3 regions of the Streptococcus sp. NLAE-zl-C503 genome follow, and region 2 is predicted to be linked to each of the others. Evidence: predicted binding sites of a transcription regulator. Region 2 holds the regulator's gene; each other region holds the start of a gene.
The links. Region 2 encodes NrdR, which represses ribonucleotide reductase genes. Its sites were predicted from a motif close to ACACNATATATNGTGT; they were not measured.
Positions count from the first base shown of each region.

Region 1: nrdD (anaerobic ribonucleoside-triphosphate reductase) is a predicted target of NrdR. The motif match lies at 2,086-2,101, and genes of this name have one in related genera.
Region 3: nrdH (glutaredoxin-like protein NrdH) is a predicted target of NrdR. The motif match lies at 1,355-1,370, and genes of this name have one in related genera.

Region 1 covers NZ_FNJT01000002.1:217,424-220,711, forward strand. Annotated here, with positions in the region: gene nrdD (anaerobic ribonucleoside-triphosphate reductase) at 1-2,028, opposite strand, end outside; gene BLS46_RS05280 (damage-inducible protein CinA) at 2,145-3,288, opposite strand, start outside.
Region 2 covers NZ_FNJT01000003.1:181,870-185,157, reverse strand. Annotated here, with positions in the region: gene dnaI (primosomal protein DnaI) at 1-402, opposite strand, end outside; gene BLS46_RS07130 (DnaD domain protein) at 403-1,566, opposite strand; gene nrdR (transcriptional regulator NrdR) at 1,567-2,040, opposite strand; gene BLS46_RS07120 (GntR family transcriptional regulator) at 2,181-2,546, shown strand; gene BLS46_RS07115 (ABC transporter ATP-binding protein) at 2,551-3,246, shown strand; gene BLS46_RS07110 (hypothetical protein) at 3,262-3,288, shown strand, end outside.
Region 3 covers NZ_FNJT01000001.1:516,211-519,498, reverse strand. Annotated here, with positions in the region: gene nrdE (class 1b ribonucleoside-diphosphate reductase subunit alpha) at 1-942, opposite strand, end outside; gene nrdH (glutaredoxin-like protein NrdH) at 1,024-1,242, opposite strand; gene BLS46_RS02505 (alpha/beta hydrolase family protein) at 1,786-3,006, shown strand.

The sequences.
Region 1 (3,288 bases), on a different contig from region 2:
AGCAAATCCTCTTTCAGTTGGTTCAAAATCCCCTTCAAAGTCACACTTGTAACAGCGATCGATCGGAGTATTGGTTCCTAGATAGCCAACACGGTCATAGGCATAGTCCCAGACAGCTTCCAAGGCTTTAGGATTTTGCTGAAGAACTGGATACTCACAATAATGAATGAAACCACCTGACGCACCTGCTTCTGGATAAACTTTTTCAAAGTCTAACTTTTCAAACGGTGTTGGATTTTTACGGACATCGTAGTGGAAAGAGTTTGTGTAGTATTCCTTGTCCGTAATATCAGGAATAGAGCCGAACTTCTCTGTATCCAAGCGACAGAAGCGGTCTGTCAGACTTTCAGACGGTGTGGAGTAGATAGAGAAATGGTAACCATATTGGTCAGACCACTCTTCCACACGTCGTTTCATATCACGAATGATATCAAGCGTGAATTCCTTGGCTTCAGGATTGCTTTCCCAACTATTTCCAAAGAAGACTGTAGCCACTTCGTACAAACCGATGTAGCCCAACGAAACTGTGGCACGGCGATTCTTAAAGAGTTGGTCAACACTTTCTTCTTTTCCAAGACGGCGACCAAAGGCTCCATACTGATAAAGGATCGGAGCATTTGCTGGTGTTGCTTCCTTGGTCCGTTCAACACGATAAACCAAAGCATCTTCTGCGATGTTCATACGTTCATTGAAAATTTCCCAGAACTTATTCAGATCTCCTTCAGACTCGAGGGCGATACGAGGCAGATTGACTGTCACAACACCTAGATTCATTCGGCCTGAATTGACCTCAACACCATTTTCATCCTTCCATCCTTGGAGGAAAGAACGGCAGCCCATAGGAACCTTGAAAGAACCTGTCAGTTCGATAATCTTATCGTAGGACAAGACATCTGGGTACATCCGCTTGGTTGCACACTCGAGGGCCAACTGTTTGATGTCGTAGTTAGGCGAACCTTCCTCTAAGTTGAGGCCTCTTTTTAATGTAAAGATGAGTTTAGGGAAGATGGCTGTGCGATGTTCTGAACCAAGTCCCTTGATACGAATAGTCAAAATAGCTTTTTGAATTTCACGCTCAAAACGATTGGTTCCCAGGCCAAAACCTAGCGAAGTAAAAGGTGTTTGGCCATTTGAAGTGAAGAGAGTGTTGATTTCATACTCAAGAGATTGCATGGCATCATAGATGTCTTTTTGCGTTTTCTTCCAGGCATAATCTTCCCGTTTTTCAGGCAAGACCCATTCTTCTGCATCTTTAAGGTGTTTTTGGTAATTCTTCTCTGCGTACGGCGCCAGGACCTCATCGATACGGTCAGCTGAACAGCCACCATACTGGCTAGAAGCGACGTTGGCGATGATTTGTGAAATCTGAGCTGTCGCAGTCTGGATAGACTTGGGACTCTCTACCTCTGCATTTCCAATCTTAAAACCATTTTCCAACATGCCTTTAAAATCAATCAAACAGCAGTTGGTCATCGGTGTGTAGGGGCTATAGTCCAAATCGTGATAGTGGATATCCCCCTTTTGATGAGCATTGGCTACGTGCTTAGGAAGCATTTGCAGTCCGATTGATTTCCCCACAATCCCTGCTGTCAAATCACGCTGGGTGTTAAAGACATCACTGTCTTTATTGGCATTTTCATTGACAACTGCCTGGTCTTTACTGAGAAGTTTATGAATGCTAAAGTTGATATCTGTCGCTTTTGAGCGCTCAAAATCCCTTTGTGTCCGATAAGTGATATACTCCTCAGCTAGCGCATATTCTTTGGCTTCAAGGAGTTCATGCTCTACGATATTCTGAATCTCGTAAATCTTGACACCTTGAGGGAAACGACTGTGAATTTCCGCAACAATACGCTCAAGCAGTCCATTTAGACGTTTTTCGACCAAGGGTGTCACATCCATGACTTTGTCAGCCGCCTTGTGGAGAGCTTTGTCAATCTTGTCTATATCAAACACTACACGTCTACCATCTCGTTTTTCAACGAACAAAGTGGGAACGGTTGCAAGGTTTTCTTCTAATACAATCATATCCATGCTCTTTTCTATTTTTCTTCTTAAATGATATTATACCACTCCAAAAAGAAAAATCAATATCTTGTGTTAAAAATTCTAAAATTTTTAAAAATACACAAGATATTGATTTATTATTTAGATTTATAAAGTTTGAATTCCTTACTATCCGTCTGAACAAGTTCGTATTTTTCACTAAGTAGGCTCTCTACATCCGACCACAAGGCAACCTTTTGGTTGACCAAAATCATCTTCGGTTGATTTTCTTTCAAGTCATTGACTAGTTTCGTTTTATTCTCGTCGCTTGCAGTATAGAGCGTCGGTGTTACTAGAGAGCTTGGTGCCAAGCGTTCACTTGCTCGATAAAAATCTGGACGATCATCCCAAGCATAGACACGATCCTCAGAACTCGTTTGCTGCTTGACCAAGCTAGCAAGCTGCTCGCGTTCCTGATAAGTACTTGGATGCGAAATATAGCGACTCAAAACAGGTAGGAAAAGTAAATAGACTATCGCAATTAATGGTAGATAGAAATTTCCCTTGAGGTAGCGACCAAAGAGTGATGAAGAACGAACTCTTCGTCTACTACGGCTGATACGATCAGAGCTTCCTTCTTTGATGTTGGTTAACAATAACAATGTCAGAAAGGGCAAAATCGCTGCCAAACGTGAGCCATGCAAAGGTTCCTTTGAAAGAATTAACAAAGAAAGAGTTACTAATAATCCTAAAATAGCGCCTATTGAGACAGCAGATTGCTGAGCTGACTTGGTCTGAAACAATCCTGAAAAGATCAATGTCAGAATCCCAATACCGATGGATAGCAAACCATAGAAAGCAGCATTCTCCATAAGATTGGCATTTGAAAATAGACTAAGCGTATCTATTGGATACAAGGTATGGCTAATCGCATCACCAAAAGTTCCTGTTAAGACTGTATAGTAGCCAATTGGATAAAAAAGGAGAGAAAATCCTAGAGCTGATGCGAAAAATTGATACAAACCATGAGCAAATCGACGCTTGGCAATATTAAATCCAAACAAACTCAAGGCAAGTATGGCTGCAAACAAAGCTGTGGGAATAGGTGATAGGAAGAAAGCTAAGGCTAAACTCATCCCAACTCGCAAGAAACCTTTATCGTTACTTAGATCATCCAGATAGTCAGCCACTAGGCTAAAACTATAAAACAGGAAAGGCAAGGCCACAACTACTGCATAGCTACCACCAAATCCCAGACTGCCCACAAGCAGATAGAAAACCAACAAAAGCTGTCTAGCCTGC
Region 2 (3,288 bases):
AATCGGCAAACGACCTAGATCATCTAGGTCAATCTGAGCCAATTTCGCTTTCTTGAGACTTGCTGGTAGATTGATCAACTTGAGACGATTCTTAATTGCCGCCTCTTTTTCAGCCGCGATTAGCTCTGGTGTTTCTTCATAAGATACATCTGCATAGCCGTGATTCATGACCAAGATAGGCTTGTAGCCACGCGCTATATAGTCCGCATCCCCACGAAGAAACTTATCCCGTTCTGTGATATATTGGTTGAACTTGGAGATGCTACGATTCAACTCCTCTGGGCTGAGGGATTCTTTCTGGATAAAAGCCGCTACATCTGGGTCCTTCATGATCTGCTGGACTAGGTCCTGATACTGAAAACGACTTGTCTGACGTTTGATAACGTCACCCACACTTTCCATCTAGTCTCCTCCTTCTTCTAATCGAGCTAACATTTCTTGTTTTTTGCGTTCTAGTTCCAGACGAGTTTCCTCACTGGTTTGATTTTTGTATTCTGGATTACTCCACTTGGGAACATTTGTCTTAGTCGAGCTAGTTTTCGATTTCTGGACTTCCTGGCCTTTTTGCTGACGCTCTCGAATCCGAAGCACAGCTTCCTCTGCTGTCCGAATTTTGCGATAGGCATAGTCGTTGGCAACTTTCATGGCATATTTTTCATTGACATTGGCCGAATCAACCTTGTTAAAGGTTAAAAGCAAGACGATATTGATGACTTCGTCCAACAAGCCTAAAGACTCTATCTGGTGAAGGAGCTCCCTTTCACTCTGGGTGATGTGCCCTTTGCGCTCTTGTTTGAGAACTTGTAAAAAATCTCGGGGAGTTTTACTCTTTGCTTCCCTGATAATGGCCCTTTCTTTGGGGCTAAAGTCAGAAGACACTGGTTTTTGTGCTATCTTTTCACGCATGCGTTTGACTGAAATAACCTGAGCCACCGCTGTCGCCTTGGCTAATTGATAGGTTTCAAACCAGGTCCATTTTTTTTCATCTGCAATGGCAAACAATTCCAAAACATCTGCCTGCTCATTTTCAAAACGCAAACCATCTCGAGCCATCAGGCGCTGAAAATGTTCCAAGTCAAAATCATTTTTCATCTTGATTTTAGACTCGGTTGGTGTCACTTCTTCAGTCAGGGTTGGAAAGACTTGACTCAAAGAAACCGAGAGTGCTTCTCCCTCACTTGGAACCTGCTTCATAGCAGAAACAGCTGTATCCCCTATCTTTTTCTCCAATAGTCTGCTATAGACAGAATGACTTAAAAAATCCTGAATAGGTAGGGGAGGATGTAGCTGCAATTCATAGACTTCCCCCTTCTGATAAAGAGTCAACAGATCCACAGCAAATAAGATTTTAAAAGACTGGAGGAGCGTATTCATCCCGAAATTCAAATGATTAAGAATGTTAGCAAAAAGGTGTTCCTTTTGCCCACCATCCCAAAAGGTAATGGCATATAGATAGAGGCTCAGTGCCTCCTGACCGATAATCGGGAGGTAGCACTGCACCAGAGAAGAGGTATCTTGCGACACCCGATTATTCTTTAGAAAAGAAAAACGGTCATTTGGCTTCATCTATTTTTCCTTTTTCTTTTTAGAGGACTGGGTGATCTGCTGGAGCAGACTCTCCAACTCACTCACATCCTTAAAACTACGGTAAACGCTGGCAAAACGAACATAGGTAATCTCATCCAGCTCCGCCAATTCTTCCATGACTAAAGACCCAATATATTCACTTTGGATCTCATTCTCACTGCGACTACGGAGTTTTTGCTCGATACGATTGACCACCATGCCGATTTCATCACTTGAAACAGGGCGTTTCTGGGCTGAGCGAATAATCCCATTAAAGATTTTATCTCTCGAAAACTGCTCTCGCGTACCGTCTTTTTTGACGACAACCAGTGTTCTTTCTTCTACTCGTTCATAGGTTGTAAAACGATGCTGACACTCATCGCACTCACGTCTTCGACGGATAGTATTTCCTTCTTCGGCTTGTCGACTATCAACAACACTAGACTTGGTAGCCCCACATTTTGGACAACGCATGCATTTCCCTCCTTGTCGTTTTCTTTTCATTATACCATTTTTTGAGCAATTCCCAAAACAATTCTTATTTTTACTTGACAAGTTTTTTGTTTTATTGTATTATTTAATTAGAACAACAAAGAAAAAGAAAGGAGACTATGATGTCCTGGTCATTTGATAATACAAAACCCATTTATTTGCAGATTATGGAAAAAATCAAATTACAGATTGTTTCCCATGAACTAGAACCCAACCAACAGCTCCCAACCGTAAGGGAACTAGCGAGCGAGGCTGGGGTCAATCCCAATACAATTCAGCGTGCCTTGTCTGATCTTGAGCGCGAGGGCTTCGTTTATAGCAAGCGAACAACTGGCCGTTTTGTCACTGAGGACTTAAATCTCATCGTTCAGTCCCGCAAACAGCTTTCTGAGGAGCAACTGAAAAACTTTGTAACGGGCATGCTTCAATTTGGATATCAAAAAGAAGAACTGCCAAGTGTGCTTAGCGAATACATCAAAGGAGTGTAAAATTATGACATTACTAGCATTTGAAAATGTATCCAAATCCTATGGGGCTACAGCAGCCCTTAACAATGTTTCCCTTGAGATTCCCGCTGGAAAAATCGTCGGGCTTCTCGGCCCAAACGGATCTGGAAAAACAACCTTGATCAAGCTGATCAACGGACTTCTCCAACCAGACCAAGGTCGTGTCCTCATTAACAACATGGACCCAAGTCCTGCTACCAAGGCCATTGTCTCTTATCTACCAGACACGACTTATCTGAATGAACAGATGAAAATCAAGGAAGCACTGACCTACTTTAAAACTTTCTACCAAGATTTCAATCTTGAGCGGGCTCAGCACCTTTTAGCAGATCTTGGCATTGATGAAAACAGTCGCCTCAAGAAATTGTCAAAAGGAAACAAGGAAAAGGTTCAATTAATCCTGGTTATGAGCCGTGAAGCTCGTCTCTACGTGCTCGACGAACCGATTGGTGGTGTGGACCCGGCTGCCCGTGACTATATCTTGAACACCATCATCAACAACTACTCACCAACTTCAACTGTCTTGATTTCTACCCACTTGATTTCAGATATCGAACCGATCTTGGATGAAATCATCTTCCTCAATAACGGAAAAGTCGTCCGTCAAGGAAATGTAGATGATATTCGTTACGAGTCAGGTGAGTCGATTGACCAGCTCTTCCGCCAGGAGTTTAAAGCTTAGTTAAAGGAGATTATTATGTTTTGGAATTTAGTTCGTTATGAA
Region 3 (3,288 bases), on a different contig from region 2:
TACACCATATTCGAGCTCTACAGAGTATGGGCTAAAGAGATACATTTCTTCATTTTTACGAGCTAATTCGTAGAATTTATCAGGTACTACAACACCAAGTGAAAGAGTCTTTACACGAACTTTTTCATCGGCATTTTCTTTTTTAGTTGAAAGGAAAGCGATGATATCTGGGTGAAAGACGTTGAGGTAGACAACACCAGCACCTTGACGTTGCCCGAGTTGGTTTGAGTAAGAGAAGCTGTCTTCAAAAAGCTTCATAACTGGTACGACACCAGAAGCGGCTCCTTCATAACCTTTGATAGGTGCGCCAGCTTCACGAAGGTTGCTGAGGGAAATTCCCACACCTCCACCGATACGCGAAAGTTGAAGAGCAGAGTTGATAGAACGTCCGATAGAGTTCATATCATCAGTCACCTGAATCAAGAAACAGGATACCAACTCCCCACGACGAGCACGACCTGCGTTCAAAAAGGAAGGAGTAGCTGGTTGGTAGCGTTGGTGGATGATTTCATTGGCAATATCAATCGCAATCGCTTCATCACCGTCTGCAAAATAAAGGGCGTTAAAGAAGACGCGGTCTTCCATGCTTTCAAGGTAATATTCACCGTCATTAGTCTTCAAGGCGTATTGATTATAGAACTTATAGGCAGCCATGAAAGACTTGAATTGAAAGTTTTGGTCCTTGATAAATTGAGACAATTCTTCCAAGAATTCTGGACGGTATTTCTTGATAAATGCTGTTTCAATGTAGTTGTGTTCAATGAGGTAGTTGATTTTATCAGTGATTGAATCAAAAACCATAGTGTTTGGAACTACATTTTCTTTAAAGAAAGCATCCAAGGCTTCTTTATCTTTATGAAGCATGATTTGTCCATTAACAGGACGGTTAATTTCGTTATTGAGACGGAAGTAGGTCACGTCCTCAAGATGTTTTAATCCCATAAAATTTCCTTTATCTAATTACAAAAGAAAGGCCTCTAAGTTAGCCCTAGAAGCGAGTTTCTTCTGGATGATGTACTAAGATTATGCTAATTGTTTCAGTTTTCCTGGTTGGAAGCCTGAAAAGACTTCAGTTGGTGTTTGGATAACAGGAGCTGCGCTGAAACCGAGCTCTTTAACTTGATCGATGTACTCAGGTTGCTCGTCGAGATTGATCTCACGATAAGCGACATTGTTGCTATCCAAGAAACGTTTGGTCATTTTACATTGTACACAATTATTTTTAGAATAAACCGTTACCATTTTCGTAACTCCTCATAAAATTTGATTACTTTCTTAGTATATCAGAAAAAAAAACTTTGTCAAATTTTTTAAACTAAATCTTGTGCCTAAAAGTTACAGTTTTAAAAACTAAATACAAGATATAGTGGTTTTTGAAAGGAGTTGAAAATAGCAAAGTCGTAAGAGCATGAATAAGTTCAGCTGAGACAATGCTTCAACAAAACTGAAGATGTCCCTATATTTTGTATTAAAATATTTAAGAGATAACTAAACTGAAGATGTTAGCTTATACTGCATTTATCCAAATAGATTATGACTTTCGTATTCTTGATAGAGAGTATATAACTATAATTTTTTTGAGGTATTCGCTTTATGTGGTATACTAATGGTGACCATAGAACTTATAGATAGTAGATAAGTTAGATAAATGTTGAATATGCAAAACACTATTAGAATGGAGCTATTCACTTTAGGAATTTATACTCACTGTAGATATATGTCTAGTATAATGTTGTTAGGGAATTGGGATTAATGAATGAAAGAATGCAAATCAGGAGGTGTGTGGTGAAAGAAAACGAGGTTATTTTAAAACGGCAATCTACTCGAGTATTTTTTAAAAATGGGGATACGGATTTTTTCTTTAATTGGTTGCTAGGAATCGGTGAAGTTTTTGGCTTTTCTCATGGAGAGCTGTATTATCTTGCTCAAAAGTTAGGTAATTCACCAAAACCTGATGACTGGAAAAATGTGTTTTTATCACATGTGAACTATCTTGAACAAAAGGTTAGCGATTTAGGTTTGAGTGAACAAACAAAGGCGCAGTATTATCTCGCACAGACCTACTCACTTCGATCGGCAATCCAGTTTACTGATCCATTTTCTGCCGAATACATGCCTACCGTTTGTCAAATGGAGAAGGCGTTCTCTAGCGCAATTCATTCACTAGGTACACCGATTGAAAAACTAACTATTACTTATCAGGATTCCTACTTGCCTGGTTATTATCTTCATAGCGGCGATAATTGCCCAACGCTAATCATGATTGGTGGAGGTGATACTTATCGCGAAGATTTATTTTACTTTGCAGGATACCCTGGATGGATACGAAATTATAATGTTTTAATGGTTGACCTTCCAGGTCAAGGAAGTAATCCTAGTAGAGGACTAATCTTTGATGTGGATGCCTCTATTCCAATTTCATTATGCATAGACTGGTTGGAAAATAGAAATCCTAAACTAAATTATTTAGCCATTTATGGTGTCAGCGGAGGGGGATATTTTACCGCACAAGCTGTCGAAAAGGATCCAAGAATTCATGCTTGGATTGCTAGTACCCCTATTTACGACGTTGCAGAACTTTTCAGAAAAGAATTTGGATCAAGTTTGAAAGCACCTAGTTGGTTAATAAATGCCATTTTAAAATTAACTGGAAATTTGAATGAATCAGCAAATTTAAATCTTAAAAAGTATGCATGGCAGTTTGGTACTTCTGATTTTAAGAGTGCTATTGATGATGTATTTAACCATGCAAAGATTGTGGATTATCAAAAAATTCAATGCCCATGCCTATTTATCATGGGAAAGGGTGAGGGTGCCGAACTGCAACATCAAACTAAGGTAATTTATGAAGCACTTAAATCTAAAAATCAACAAACTAAACTACAAGTATTTGAGGCGGAAAGTGGTGCGGACGCTCATTGCCAAGTCAATAATTTAAGACTAGCCCATAATGTCGTTTTTGATTGGTTGGATACTTTATTTGAATGGAATCAATCAAAGTTTTAGTTCTACTTATACCACTTAGATATATCTACCTTTTACTGTTAGGTGCTACAAGCTTATTTTACTTTAAGTAGCAAATTGGATAAATTCTCTACTGTTGATGGTAAGAGTAGATTTTAGAATTTCAGTATTTGATGAAGTCTTTTCAAATAATAGCTTTACTGAGTTATATTAATTATAGCTAAATAGTATTATTTTTTCATTATTTACTAGGATTGTCCTCTGATTGATATTAAGAGAAAATAGCTTTGAAAATTGAATTTTGATGATGACATTCTTTGAACA